Regions from separate parts of the Streptomyces sclerotialus genome, predicted to be linked through region 1. Evidence: riboswitches for the same ligand, from Rfam matches in the RefSeq annotation. Region 1 holds a riboswitch; the other holds the start of a gene.
The links. Region 1 has a riboswitch for cobalamin ahead of AAC944_RS09780 (cobalamin biosynthesis protein). Riboswitches for the same ligand answer to the same signal wherever they lie in the genome.
Positions count from the first base shown of each region.

Region 1 (7,330 bases):
CTCTCCGCCCGCTCGGCCACCTCCGGCGCGGGCGCACCGCTGTCCTCGGCGACCGGCATGCCGTCGTCGGCCAGGTAGAGACCGATGGTGTGCATCAGGCCGACACCGGACAGGACGGGGCTGGGGCGCAGCAGCCGCAGCTTCCTGTCCGCCGCGTCGTCCAGGATCTCGTGCCAGCTGCTGCCGGCCTGTTCCACGTCGGGCAGGCCCCGTTCGGCGGGTACGCCGACGACGAGCGGGGTGTAGGCGACCGGCCCGATGCGGTGCAGGGTGGCGGGCGCGTCCGCGGCCAGGTCCTCGCGGACCTGGAGGTAGTCCACCGTCGATTCGGGCAGCCACAGGTCGGGCTGCGGGCCAGGGCGGTAGAGCGGCTCGGTGGCCTGGCCGCCGGTGCCGGACGGGGCCTGCTCGGTGCCCTCGGCCTCGCCCTGCCAGCGGTCCGCAGCGGCGAAGCCCTGCGCGACCTGGTCCTTGGCGGCGGAGTAGACGGTGATCTGGGTGCGCCGGCAGCCGTCGGGCACGTGCTCCTCGCCCGGTACGGGTTCGGCGTTGAGGTCGGACATCTCGTACGCGAGGGCGGCGGCGCGCAGCGTCGGCTCAGCCTCGGGGGCGGTGAGCAGCCGCAGCTCCTGGGCGGGCGGGCACGGGCCGGACGACCGCAGCTGACCGGCGAAGAGCACCGCGCCGACGACGAGGGCGAGCGTGGCGGCGCCGACGGCCAGCAGCCGTAACCTGGGCCGCAGCCGGGTGCGCCACCAGCGCCGGGCCCGTACCACCGGCGGCGTACGGCGGGGCCGCGGCCCCCGGTTGGCGAACGAGACCACCACGTCGTCGACGGTGTTCTGCTTGGAGGCGCGCGGCACCCAGGCGCCGCCCTGCGGGGTGGTGTGCCCGGCCAGCCGCCGCCGCAGCTCGCCGGCCAGGTCCTCGAAGGTGACGAACTCCTTGCCCTCGATGCCGTGTTCGAGGATGTCGAGCACGGCCCGGGTGAAGAGGGTGCCGCCGCCGGGCTCGGTCCCGCTGAAGATGCGGCGGTTCGGCTGGGCGGCCATCAGCAGCGAGACCGGCTTCTCGTGGGTGCGGAAGCTGTCGTCCGCGTTGCCCGCGAAGCAGCATTCGAGCACGACGACGACGCGGTCGGCCCGGGAATCCTCCAGGCGCGGCAGGACGTCCTTGGCCCAGGAGACCGCTTCGTGCGAGGCGACCCGGCGCTCGTCCTGCGCCACCCGCGACGAGCCGACCAGCAGGTGCAGATCACTGCCGTCGCGCCGGACCCGGCCGTGCCCGGAGAAGTGGACGAGCAGCAGTCCGCGTGCCTCGCGGGCCGCGGTGCGCAGCGCGGCGGTCAGCTCCTCGGGGGTGTCCGGGCGCAGCGGCGTCACTTCCTGGGGCAGGAAGAGGTCGGTGGCCGGGGCGCACAGCACCCGGCCCAGTTCGTCGGGGTTGGCGAAGACCGCGTCGAGGTCGGGCAGCCGCGGGTCCTGGTACCGGCTGACGCCGATGACCAGCGCGCGGTTCCGCTTGCCCCGCGCGTCGTAGAGAGGCATCGCCGGTTACTCCGTGCCGACGCGGCCACCCTGGTCGTCGCGTTCGGTACGCGGATCGGGGTCGTCGAGGCGGCGGTGTCCGGAGGCGTCGGTGAGGTCGAGCCCCGGGGCCTCGCCGGCGGCGGCGGTCTCCCTGCGCTGGGCGAGCCACTCCCGCAGCGCGATGAGGAGCTGCTCGGTGATCGGCGCTGCGACCGCGCCGATGAGGACCAGGACGAGGTCGTCGACGCCGACGGCCATCTCGGAGCCCTGCTCCGCCGCGTCCGCGCCGGTGCGCGGGCCGGGCTCCGCGCCCGGCACCCGGCGCCACTCGTGCGTGCGGTCGGTCAGCCAGGGCTCCCGCTGCAGCCAGTTCCGCAGGTCCTCCAGGTCCTGATCCGCGTTGTGGGTCCCCGTGACTCTGATCCGTACCTCGTGGTGCTCCCGGTTCTGCGGCATGCCCCGTCCCCCTCCTGCGGCACCTCGGCCATAGGTGCCTCCGATGGTGTCGTGCCGGGCGTTCGGCAGGCAACAGGTCGGCACGCGCCGTCCTGGCTGTGTCCTTGGCCACAGGCACTGCCATACGACTGCGGCGCAGGTCAAGGGTGAGTTGACGGGCATTCGCGGCACGTGGTGGACTGCCCGGTGCCATTCGGCGACAGATGAGGAAGTCCGGTGAGAATCCGGCGCGGTCCCGCCACTGTCACCGGGGAGCGCTCCTCCAGAAGAGGTCACGGCCCGCCGCAGGCACGGGCTGGAAGGCCGGGGGAAGCGTCGATCCGGGAGCCAGGAGACTCTCGTCGCCGGTCACGTCGAGCCAGGGCGCGGACCCTGAGTGAGGACACACGCCATGCCGGGCTCCGAGCCGAGACCCCTGCCTTCCGCCGTACGTCCGGCACGCGACCGCGTGCGGCCGTCCCGCCGAGGCACGACGGCAGGCTGATCCGACGATGCGTGCCGAACACGCCACCTATGCGTGCGGCGCGGCTCTGGGCTTTCTGGGCGACCTGGCCGTGGGCGATCCCCGCCGCGGCCACCCGGTGGCCGCCTTCGGGCGGGCCGCGGGCGCAGTGGAGCGCGGGCTGTGGCGCGACCACCGTGGATACGGAGCGGCGCACACCGCACTGTGCGCCGGCGGGGCCGCCCTGGGCGCCGCGCTGCTCTCCCGTGCCGTACGCCACTGCGCCCCCGCACATGTCGCGCTGACCGCCGCCGCCACCTGGGCCGTGCTGGGCGGTACGACGCTGGGCCGGGAGGCGCGCGCCATCGGCGGCGCGCTGGAGGCCGGCGATCTCGACGTGGCGCGCGAGCGGCTGCCGCACCTGTGCGGCCGCGACCCGCAGTCCCTGGACGGACAGCAGATGGCCCGCGCCGTCGTGGAGTCCGTCGCCGAGAACACCTCCGACGCGGTCGTCGGCGCGCTGGTCTGGGGCGCCGTGGGCGGCGTACCGGGCCTGGTCGCCTTCCGCGCGGTGAACACCCTGGACGCGATGGTGGGGCACAAGTCCGACCGCTACCGCCGGTTCGGCTGGGCCTCGGCCCGGCTGGACGACGTGGCGGGCTGGCCCGGCGCGCGGCTGACCGCGCTGCTGGCCACCGCCGCCGGGCCCGACCCGCGCGGCGCGTGGCGCGCCTGGCGGGCCGACGGCAAGCGGCACCCCAGCCCCAACGCGGGCCCCGTGGAGGCGTCCTTCGCCGGGGCGCTGGGCGTACGGCTGGGCGGCACGCTCGCGTACGCGGGGCGGGTCGAGCACCGGCCGGTGCTCAACGGCGGCGCCCGTACGGTCGAAGGGGCCGACATCGCACGTGCGGTGCGCCTCTCGCGCCGGGTGAGCGCGCTGGCGCTGGCGACGACGGTCGGGGCGCGGATCGCCGTGGGCGCGGTCCGTACGGCCCGGAAGGCGAGGAGAACCCGGTGAGCGGTACGCACAGGACTCTCGGCGGCGGACTGCTGGTCGCCGGGACGACGTCGGACGCGGGCAAGAGCGTGGTCACGGCGGGCATCTGCCGCTGGCTGGCGCGCCAGGGCGTCAAGGTCGCGCCCTTCAAGGCGCAGAACATGTCGCTCAATTCGTACGTGACGCGCGAGGGCGCGGAGATCGGGCGGGCGCAGGCCATGCAGGCCGCGGCGGCCCGCGTCGAGCCGACCGCGCTGATGAACCCGGTGCTGCTCAAGCCCGGCAGCGACCGCAGCAGCCAGGTCGTGCTGCTGGGCAAGCCGGTGGGCGAGCTGAGCGCCCGCGGCTACCACTCGGGCCGCCAGGAGCGGCTGCTCGGCACGGTCACCGACTGCCTGACCGAGCTGCGCCGTACGCACGACGCGGTGATCTGCGAGGGCGCGGGCAGCCCCGCGGAGATCAACCTGCGCCGTACCGACATCGTGAACATGGGCCTCGCGCGGGCCGCGGACCTCCCCGTGGTCGTCGTCGGCGACATCGACCGCGGCGGCGTCTTCGCGTCGTTCTTCGGCACCACCGCGCTGCTGTCCGAGGCCGACCAGGCGCACCTCGCGGGTTACCTGGTGAACAAGTTCCGCGGCGACGTGACGCTGCTGGAGCCGGGCCTGGACATGCTCAAGAAGCTGAGCGGCCGGCCGACGCTGGGCGTGCTGCCGTTCCGGCACGGGCTGGGCATCGACGAGGAGGACGGCCTGCGCGTCTCGCTGCGCGGCGCGGTGCGCGAGTCCGTGGTGGCCCCGCCGCACGGCTCCGACATCCTCCGTGTCGCCGTCGCGGCCGTCCCCCTGATGTCCAACTTCACCGACGTGGACGCGCTCGCCGCCGAACCGGGCGTCGTCGTCCGCTTCGTGGACCGCCCCGAGGAGCTGGCCGACGCCGACCTCGTCGTACTGCCCGGCACCCGCGGGACCGTCCGGGCCCTCCAGTGGCTGCGCGAGCGCGGCCTCGCGGACGCGGTCGCCCGCCGGGCCGCCGAGGGCCGCCCGGTGCTGAGCATCTGCGGCGGCTTCCAGATGCTCGCCGAGCACATCGAGGACGAGGTGGAGTCGCGGGCCGGCACGGTCGACGGGCTCGGACTGCTGCCCGTACGGGTACGGTTCGCGGCGGAGAAGACCCTGGCGCGTCCCGAGGGCGAGGCGCTGGGCGAGCCGGTGGCCGGGTACGAGATCCACCACGGCGTGGCCGACGTCCGGGAGGGCGACGAGCCGTTCCTCGACGGCTGCCGCGTCGGCTCCGTATGGGGCACGCACTGGCACGGCTCCCTGGAGAGCGACGGCTTCCGGCGCGCGTTCCTGCGCCGGGTGGCGGCGGACGCGGGGCGTGCCTTCGTGCCCGCGCCCGACACCTGCTTCGACGCGCTGCGCGAGGAACAGCTCGACGCGCTGGGCGACCTGATCGAGGAACACGCGGACACGGAGGCGCTGCTGCGGCTCATCGAGGACGGCGTCCCGAGGGGGCTGCCGTTCGTTCCGCCGGGGGCGCCATGACCGACGACCGATTCCCCGTACGCAGACCCGAAGCCACTCGAAGGAGTGATCAGCACGTGAGCACCCGGTACCCGTTCACCGCCGTCGTCGGCATGGACGACCTGCGGCTGGCGCTGCTGCTCAACGCCGTCAGCCCGGCGGTGGGCGGCGTTCTGGTACGCGGCGAGAAGGGCACCGCCAAGAGCACCGCGGTGCGGGCCCTGGCCGACCTGCTGCCGGACGTCCCGGTGGTCCCGGGCTGCCGCTTCAGCTGCGACCCCGCGGCGCCGGACCCGCAGTGCCCCGACGGGCCGCACGAGGCCGGCCCCGCCGAGTCACGCGCGGCGCGCATGGTCGAGCTCCCCGTGGGCGCCTCGGAGGACCGCCTCGTGGGCGCCCTCGACATCGAGCGCGCGCTGTCCGAGGGGGTCAAGGCGTTCGAGCCGGGTCTGCTCGCCGACGCGCACCGCGGCATCCTGTACGTCGACGAGGTCAACCTCCTCCACGACCACCTGATCGACCTCCTCCTGGACGCCGCCGCCATGGGCTCCTCCTACGTGGAGCGCGAGGGCGTCTCCGTACGGCACGCGGCGCGCTTCCTCCTCGTGGGCACGATGAACCCCGAAGAGGGCGAGCTGCGGCCCCAGTTGCTGGACCGCTTCGGGCTGACCGTGGAGGTGGCCGCCTCCCGCGAGCCCGACCAGCGGGTCGAGGTGGTCCGGCGGCGGCTGGCGTACGACGCCGACCCGGCCGGCTTCGCGGCGCGCTGGGCCGCCGAGGAAGAGGCGCTGCGGCAGCGCATCGCCGCCGCCCGCGCGCTGCTCCCGGACGTCGTGCTCGGCGACGCGGCGCTCCGCCAGATCTCGGCGACCTGCGCGGCGTTCGAGGTGGACGGCATGCGCGCCGACATCGTGATGGCGCGTACCGCGACCGCGCTGGCGGCCTGGGCGGGCCGTACCCAGGTGCAGGAGGAAGACGTACGGCAGGCCGCGCTGCTCGCGCTGCCGCACCGGCGCCGCCGCAACCCCTTCGACGCTCCGGGCCTCGACGAGGACAAGCTCGACCGGACGCTGGAGGAGTACGGCCCGCAGGAGGACTCCCAGGAGGACGAGCCGGACCCGGAGCCGGAGGGCCCGGACGACGGCCCGGACGGGCCGGAGGGCGGCCCTGACGGTGGCGGCGGGGTGCCGCCGCAGGACGGGCCGGACGACGCGCCGCAGCCGTCCGGCGCGGACGCGGGCCCCGAGCAGCCCTCCGTGCCCGACCAGCGCACGGACGGCGGCCAGGAGCAGCCCGCGCAGCCCAAGGGCGAGGAGGCCGCGGACGGGAGCGGCGCGGCGCCGGAGAAGGCCGCCGTGGGCGCCGCCGAGCCGTTCAAGACGAAGCGGCTGGACGTGCCGGGGCTCGGCGAGGGCGCCGACGGCCGCCGCTCGCGGGCCCGTACCGCGCACGGCCGTACCACCGGCTCCCGCCGCCCCCGGGGCGCGCTGGGCAAGCTGCACCTGGCCGCCACCGTGCAGGCCGCGGCACCGCACCAGAAGAGGCGCGGGCGCAGCGGCCCGGGGCTCGTCGTCCGCCGGGACGATCTGCGCGAGGCCGTACGGGAGGGCCGCGAGGGCAATCTGGTCCTCTTCGTCGTGGACGCGTCCGGTTCGATGGCGGCCCGGAAGCGGATGACCGCGGTCAAGGGCGCGGTGCTGTCGCTGCTGCTGGACGCGTACCAGCGGCGCGACAAGGTCGGCATGATCACGTTCCGGGGCGCGGAAGCCGAGGTCGCGCTGCCGCCCACCTCCTCCGTGGAGGCGGGTGCCGCACGGCTGGAGCAGCTGCCGACCGGCGGCCGGACGCCGCTGGCCGCGGGCCTGCTGAAGGCCCATGAGGTGCTGCGGGTGGAGCGGATGCGGGACGCCTCGCGCCGCCCGCTGGTCGTGGTCGTCACGGACGGCCGGGCGACCGGCGGCGTGGAGCCGCGGCCGCGTGCCTCGAAGGCGGCGCAGCTGCTGGCCTCCGAGGGCGTCGCCTCGGTGGTCGTGGACTGCGAGGCCGGTCCCGTGCGTCTCGGCCTGGCCGGGGAGCTGGCCCGCGCTCTGCAGGGCACCGCCGTCACCCTCGACGAACTGCGCGCGGACAGCGTCTCCGCGCTCGTACGAAACGTCACCGACACCACCCACCGGAGGGCCGCCTGATGCCGCAGGGACAGCCGACCGTCGTACCGAACGACGGCCTCACCACCCGCCAGCGCCGCAACCGCCCGCTCGTCTTCGTCCACACCGGCACCGGCAAGGGCAAGTCCACCGCCGCCTTCGGGCTGGCGCTGCGCGCCTGGAACCAGGGCTGGCCGGTCGGGGTGTTCCAGTTCGTGAAGTCCGCCAAGTGGAAG
Region 1 covers NZ_JBFOHP010000002.1:2,190,084-2,197,413, forward strand. Annotated here, with positions in the region: gene AAC944_RS09770 (caspase family protein) at 1-1,547, opposite strand, end outside; gene AAC944_RS09775 (hypothetical protein) at 1,554-1,985, opposite strand; cobalamin riboswitch at 2,191-2,323, shown strand; gene AAC944_RS09780 (cobalamin biosynthesis protein) at 2,477-3,445, shown strand; gene AAC944_RS09785 (cobyric acid synthase) at 3,442-4,971, shown strand; gene AAC944_RS09790 (putative cobaltochelatase) at 5,028-7,136, shown strand; gene cobO (cob(I)yrinic acid a,c-diamide adenosyltransferase) at 7,136-7,330, shown strand, end outside.

Region 2 (7,330 bases), 1.6 Mb from region 1:
GGGGTGCCACCTGGTCCTCAGCCGTCAGTCGTCGGCCGGTATCGGGGGAGTGGCGAGGGCAGCCGCCACAGCGGCCAGTTCGTCCGGCGTACGGGGGCCGGGTGCCGTGTCGGTCAACAGGCCCTGGCTGCGGAGCAGATGAGCGGCGGCGACGCCCCACGGGAGCCGCAGGCCCGCCTGGTGCAGGAGATCGGTGCGGGCCAGCATGGCCGCGACGGGCCCGGTGTGCGCTCCGGAGGGCGTCAGCAGGGCCGCGTCGTCGGCCCAGCGCAGGGCGAGGTCGACGTCGTGCGTGGCCATCACCACGGTGGTGCCGGACGCGCGCAGTCGGCCAAGGGTGGCGAGCAGCCGTTCCTGGCCGTCCGGGTCGAGCCCCGCCGTCGGTTCGTCGAGGATCAGGACGCGGGGCCGCATCACGACCGCGCCCGCGATGGCGGTCCGCTTGCGCTGCCCGTAGGAGAGCAGGTGGGTGGGCCGGTCGGCCAGCGCGGTGATGTCCAGGGCGGCGAGCGCCTCCTCGACGCGGGCCCGTGCCTCGGCATCGGACAGGCCGAGGTTCAGCGCCCCGAACGACACGTCCTGGGCGACGGAAGCGGCGAACAGCTGGTCGTCCGGGTCCTGCACCACCAGCTGGACGGTCGTCCGCAGCCGGGTGAGCCCCTTGCGGTCGTAACCGACCGGCTGCCCGTCGACGGTCAACCGGCCGGTGCGCGGCCGCAGTCCACCGCTGAGCAGCCGCATCAGCGTGGTCTTGCCGCTGCCGTTGCGGCCGAGCAGCGCCAGCGCACGGCCCTCGGGCACCTCGAAGTCGAGATCGCTGAGTACGAGCGGGCCGTCCTCGTACGCGTAGGACGCGCCCCGCAGGGCGACCGGTACGGGGGCGCTCATGACAGCGGCCTTTCCAGGACGAAGGTGAGGGCGGCCAGGCCCGCGAGGAGTGCGGCGCTGACTGCCGTGAAGCGGACGGAGACCCGGGCCTCGGGCACCAGTACGCGCAGGGTGCCGTCGTAACCGCGCCCGGCGAGCCCGGTCTGGAGACGTGCCGCCCGGTCGAAGGCCCGCACGAAAGCGGTGGCGCCGAGGCCGCCCAGCGAGCGCCACGTGGCGGCCCGCGTGGTGTGCCCGAGCCGGGCGGCCTGGGCCTCCCGGATACGGCGTACGGAGTCCAGGAGCAGGAAGCTCATGCGGTACGTCACCAGGGCGACGTCCACGACCGCTGCGGGCACCCCGGCCTTCACCAGTCGCGGCAGCAGATCGGACATCGGGGTGGTGAAGGCGAACAGGAGCACGCCGAGGGAGGCGGCCGACGTACGCAGCAGCAGGCCTCCGGCGCGGGCCGGGCCGCCGTCGGCCAGGGTGACGAACCCGTCGGGCCCGCCGATCTGGACGAGCAGGGTCAGCGCACCGGTCACGCAGAAGCCCAGCGGCACCCGGTAGGCACGCCACAGCCGGCGGACGGGCACGCCCGCCGGGCCCAGCAGTACGCCGAGCGCCGTCAGCAGCACCAGGGCCGCGCCCGGCCACGGTGGCAGCGAGATCGCGAGGACGGTCAGACCCAGCCCGAGTACGGCCTTGTCCACGGGATGGCGGCGGCGCCAGCGGCTGCTGTGCGCCGTCGCGTCGATCGGCAGCACGGGGCTCAGGCCCCTTCGTCGTCGGACGCGTCCGGGGCGCCCTCGGGACGCGTGGCGTCCTGGCCGGCGACCGTGGCGTCCCGCCGGGCCAGTGCCCGCGACTCGCCCTGGCGGCGGCCCTTGCGCAGGCCGAAGTAGTAGGCGAGGACACCCGCGCCGAGGGCCGCCTGGAGGGCGAAGAGCGCGGACTCGATCTCGCCGGACGGCGGTTCGTACAGCGGTGAGAACCACGGCTCGTAGTCCGGCTCGATCTCGGTGATCGCCGTTTCCGCCTCGGCGTCGGCGCCCGTGAACGGCTCCTTCTTGTGGTCACCGAGGCCGAGGGCCAGGGGCAGTACGGCGAGTGCGGCCACGGCGAGCAGCAGCAGTGCGTTGATCTTGGTGTTCCGCTTCATCGGGCCACCTCCTCGACCCCGGCCTGGTTCTGCTTGCCGGTCAGCAGCACGCCCAGCCGGGTGAGTTCCCCCTTGCTGGACTGCACCAGCAGGCGCATCACCAGCACGGTGAGCAGCCCCTCGCTCACCGCGAGCGGGATCTGGGTGACGGCGAAGATGGCGCCGAACTTGCCGAGCGCTCCCAGGAATCCGCTGCCCGGGTCGGGGAACGCGAGCGCCAGCTGAACGCTGGTGACGCAGTAGGTGGACAGGTCGGCGACGAAAGCGCCGAAGAACACCGTGACCATCAGCGGTACGTCGTACCGCCGCAGCAGCCGGTAGACGGCGTAACCGGCCCAGGGGCCGACGATCGCCATGGAGAAGACGTTGGCACCCAGGGTGGTCAGGCCGCCGTGCGCGAGCAGCAGCGCCTGGAAGAGCAGGGTGATGGTGCCGAGCACCGCCATGATCGGGGGCCGGAACAGGATGGCGCCCAGCCCGGTACCGGTGGGATGGGAGCAGCTGCCCGTCACCGAGGGCAGCTTCAGCGCGGACAGGACGAACGTGAAGGCTCCCGACGCACCGAGCAGCAGCGTGCTCTCGGGATGTGCTCTGACTTCACGGGTGAGGGAGCGGACTCCGTGGACGACGAACGGCGCGGACGCGACGCCCCAGGCGACGGCGTGCGCCGGAGGCAGGAAACCCTCGGCAATGTGCATGGCTCAGCAGACCCTCTCCAGCACCTCGTGGATGGTTGACGCGCCTTGGCCGGTCTCCTGGCTTACGGGTACCACCGCCCGTGCTCCGCCTTCCCGGGTCCGAGGACCCAGTGGCTGCCCGCGAGGGCCGGAGCCGGACTTCCCGATCACAGTGGCGAGGGCCGCACCGGCATCACACCGGAATTCCCGTTCACCAAGGCGTGGTGACAGTAATGCCCACATGAGGGCGGTGACAAGCGGTCACGGTCGGGAGCGCGGTCCTCGCGTCCCCGGCCGGAAGGCGTCGTACCGGTATGCGTGGTGGGTCAGCGGGCCAGGGCGGCCCGGGACACCGCGAGGGCCTGCTCGGCGTAGCCGCGGCCGAAGAGCACCGCGTGCACCAGCAAGGGGAACAGCTGGTGCAGGCCGATGCGGTCGGCCCAGCCGTCGGCCAGCGGCGCCGCTTCCTGGTAGCCCGCCAGGACCCGGTCCAGGCCGGGGCAGCCGAACAGGTGCAGCATGGCCAGGTCGGTCTCGCGGTGACCGCCGTGCGCGGCCGGGTCGATCAGCCAGGCGTGGCCGTCGGCACCCCAAAGCACGTTGCCGTTCCACAGGTCGCCGTGGAGGCGGGCGGGCGGCTCCGCCGGGCCCGCCAGTTCGGGCAGCCGGTCCACCACTTGCTCGATCACGGTGGCCTCGGCGGGGCGTACCGTGCCGTCGTCGACCGCTCGGCGCAGGTAGGGCAGCACCCGGTGCTCGCCGTACCAGAGTGGCCAGTCGGTGCCGGGGACGTTGCGCATGGGCGCCAGTCCGATGGTGGCGTCCCGCGGGCCATCGGGGGGCGGGGCGCCGAACGCGGGCGCGCCGGCGGCGTGCAGGGCGGCCAGCTCCCGGCCGAGCGCGGCCGCTGCCGCTGCGCTCGGCCGGCCGGACGCCACGTGGTCGGTCACCAGCCAGCGCCCCTCCTGGCCGTGCACCGCCGGGACGCGGACCGCGTCGGCCCCGGCCAGCCAGCGCAGCCCGGCGGCCTCGGCCCGCACCGCGCCGGCGCCGTCACCGCGCTTGACCATCACCGTCCGTCCGCCGTCGAGCGTGACCTCGGCGAGCGCGGAGGACACCCGCCGCTCGCCCGCCACCGGCCGCCCGGTGAGCCGGGCCGCCACGGCTCCCGGGCCCTCACCACCCGCGGTCATGCGTCGTCCAGACGCTCGCGCACCCAGGCGAGCAGGCCGGGCACGGCAGCTTCGATCATGGCCAGCACCTCGTCGAATCCCTCCGGGCCGCCGTAGTACGGGTCGGGCACTTCCAGCCCGCCGGACGCCTGCGGGTCGAAGGACCGCAGCAGCCGGACCCGGGACGGCTCCGGCACCAGCCGGCGCAGCGCCTTCTCATGGCTCCGGTCCATCGCCAGGAACAGGTTCGGCGTCCAGATGCTCGGCACCGACCTGGGCCGCGACGTGCCGGGTCGGGTAGCCGTGCCGGGCCAGCACCTCGCCGGCCCGTTCGTCGACGGGTTCACCGGCGTGCCAGGGACCGATGCCGGCGCTGCTGACCCGTACCGCGCCGTCCAGCCCCGCCCGGCGCAGATGCTCGGCGAAGACCAGCGCGGCCGAGGGGGACCGGCAGATGTTGCCGCTGCAGACGAAACAGATATGCACGGACCCCAGCGTACGGCCGCCGCCCCCGGTGCCACCGTACGTCGCCGATCACCGGAGCCGGGATGTCGCAGGTCACGCGGACGCCCCGGACACGCCCTAGGCTGCCACCCGGCAGCGGACTCGACACGACCCAGGAGCGCACCTCATGACCGGACCCGTCCGGAACCTCCCGTACCCCGACGCCCTCGGACCGGACGAGGCACCCGCGCCGCACGCACTGCTCGCGCCCCTGACCGGGCTGCTGGGCACCTGGACCGGGCGGGGGAGCGGCGGGTATCCGACGCTCGCCGAGGACTTCGCGTACGCGCAGGAGGTCACCTTCAGCCACGACGGCCGGCCCTTCCTCCACTACGAGGCCCGGGCCTGGCTGCTCGACGGCGACGGCGCGCCGCTGCGCCCCGCGGCCCGGGAGAGCGGCTGGTGGCGGCTGCAGCCCGAGGGGCGGGTGGAGGCACTGATCACTCAGCCCACCGGGATCACGGAGATCCTGGTGGGCCGGGCGGGCGACGGCACGGTCGACCTCGCCACCCATCAGGTGGCGCTCACACCCACCGCCAAAGAGGTCAGCGCCACCCGCCGCCGCTACACGCTGACCGGCGAGGACACGCTCGACTTCGGCCACGACCTCGCGGCGGTCGGGCAGCCGCTGCAACACCACCTCTCGGCGCGGCTGCGGCGGGTGGACCGCGGCTGACTAGGCGCGCGTGCCGCTGCCCGCGAGGGCCAGTTCGCGGGCCTCTTCCCGTGACTCCACCGCGGGCGCCGAGCCGGGCAGCGGCCGGCCGGCGGATTCCGCCGCGAACCAGCAGGCGACGGCACCGATGGCGCCGGCGGCCATGAGGTAGTAGCCGGGCACATTGATGTCCCCGGTGCCTTCCACCAGCAGCGCGTTGAAGAAGGCCGTGGTGCCGCCGAAGAGCGAGACGGAGATGTTGAAGGCGATCGAGAGGCCGCCGTAACGGATTTCGGTGGGGAAGAGCGCGGGCAGCGTGGACGGGATGGTGCTGTTGAAGCAGAGCAGCATCAGCGACATCAGCGCCAGGCCGAGGAAGACGGACAGCAGGGTGTTCTGCTGGATCAGCAAAACCGACGGCACGCCGAGCACGATCAGCATCGCGCAGCCGAAGTACATCACCGGCTTGCGGCCGATGCGGTCCGAGAGCCGGCCGACGAAGGTGATGAGCACCATGCCCAGCGCCAGGACGGCGATTTCCAGGAGCTGCGCCCAGGTGGCGTTCACCGCGGGCGCGAACTTGCCGATGTACTCCAGCATGTACGTGGTGAGCATGTAATTGGTGACGTTGAAGACGAGCACCAGGCCCATGCAGATCAGCATCGGCCGCCAGTAATTGGAGAAGATCTTCCGGATTTCCTTGAGGGTCTGGTTGCCCTCGCGCCCCTTGGTCTCCGCGACGGCGGCCTGGAACGCGGGGGTGTCCTCCAGCTTCAGGCGGAGGTAGAGCCCGATGATGCCGATCGGCCCGGAGATCAGGAACGGAATGCGCCAGCCCCAGGAGAGCAGATCCTCATGGGACATCACGCCGGGGAGCTGGATGACCAGGCCGGCCACGCCACCGAGCAGATAACCGGTCAGCGTGCCGAACTCCAGCCAGCTGCCGAGGAATCCGCGCTTCTTGTCGGGGGCGTACTCGGAGATGAAGGTCATCGCCCCGCCGTATTCGCCGCCGGTGGAGAAGCCCTGGACGAGGCGGGCGAGCAGCATCAGCAGGGGAGCGGCGGCGCCCCAGGTCTCGTAGCTGGGGATGAAGGCGATGGCGAAGGTGCCGATGGCCATCATGATGACGGTGAGGGAGAGCACCTTGGTGCGGCCGATGCGGTCGCCGAGCGGGCCGAAGAACATGCCGCCGAGCGGGCGGACCAGAAAGGCGACGGCGAACAGGCCCAGAGTGCCGATGGTGCCGACCGTCTCACCGGCACCGGCGAAGAAGACCGCGGTGAGAACCGGAGTCAGGTTGGCGAAGACACCGAAGTCGAACCACTCGGTGATGTTCCCTACCGCCGCGGCGCCGATCGCCCGTCTCGTCACTTTGGGGTCGGTGACCGTTATCTCCTCAGCCGTGAGCGGCTTCCGGCTCGCCGTTTCGGTACCGGCATGTGCGGCCTGCACAAAAAACTCCTCGAACATCGCTCCCGGCGGGCACCACCGGGAGCGCACTTCAGCGCGGCGCGGTCGGGGAAGGACGACCGGCCGCCGCTGCGTACTCTTCACAGCCCATGGCCACGGATCGTTGTCCGTGGCGGAGGGGCGGGCTTTCACTTCACTCGGACAAGGACAAGCTTTCTCTTCGTGGTGGGGACGGTGCGGTCGACTTCGGCGACCGCGGCACTCGTCAGGAGGACGAGGACGGCGGCGACGGACGTCACCAGAGAAGTCGCCGTGGTGAGGGAGAACGGGAGGGTGAGCAGCCCGACGGCGACGGCCGGCAGCCCGGAGCCCAGGTAGAAGGAGAGATAGAGGGCACCGGTGACGGCGCCGCGGTCCTTCCCGGGCGCCCGCGCATCGACCGCGGCGGCCGCCCCGGCATAGGCGAGCCCGTGCCCGGCGCCCGCCACCACGGCCGCGACCAGGGTGAGCGGGGTCGACCTGCCCGCGGTGAGCGACAGCAGGGACAGGCTCACCAGGAGGGCTCCGAGGCCGACGAGCTGCGCGGAGCGTGCGCTGATCCGTCCGACCAGCGGCTGGGTGAGGGCGGAACAGAGCAGTACGGAGCCCAGGATGCAGCCGATGACCGCCATGTTGTGCCGGCCGGACCGTGCCAGCAGGGCCGGGATGATCGCGAGGAACAGGCCGGCCGTCGTCCAGGCGAGGAAGCCGACCGCCGAGGCGGTGGCGAACAGTGCCCGCATTCCCTTGGGTATGCGCGGCATCGTGGGGCTCCGGCGCGGTACGCGTGCGCCCTCGGCAGCGGTCGGCACGAGGGCGGAGACCGCGTACCAGGCGATCG
Region 2 covers NZ_JBFOHP010000002.1:602,683-610,012, reverse strand. Annotated here, with positions in the region: gene AAC944_RS02890 (energy-coupling factor ABC transporter ATP-binding protein) at 25-888, opposite strand; gene cbiQ (cobalt ECF transporter T component CbiQ) at 885-1,634, opposite strand; gene AAC944_RS02880 (energy-coupling factor ABC transporter substrate-binding protein) at 1,640-2,029, opposite strand; gene AAC944_RS02875 (energy-coupling factor ABC transporter permease) at 2,026-2,727, opposite strand; cobalamin riboswitch at 2,758-2,940, opposite strand; gene AAC944_RS02870 (fructosamine kinase family protein) at 3,033-3,899, opposite strand; partial or broken gene AAC944_RS02865 (low molecular weight protein-tyrosine-phosphatase) at 3,896-4,364, opposite strand; gene AAC944_RS02860 (heme-binding beta-barrel domain-containing protein) at 4,510-5,058, shown strand; gene AAC944_RS02855 (MFS transporter) at 5,059-6,492, opposite strand; gene AAC944_RS02850 (MFS transporter) at 6,639-7,330, opposite strand, start outside.
Region 2: another riboswitch for cobalamin. It lies ahead of AAC944_RS02875 (energy-coupling factor ABC transporter permease); the one in region 1 lies ahead of AAC944_RS09780 (cobalamin biosynthesis protein).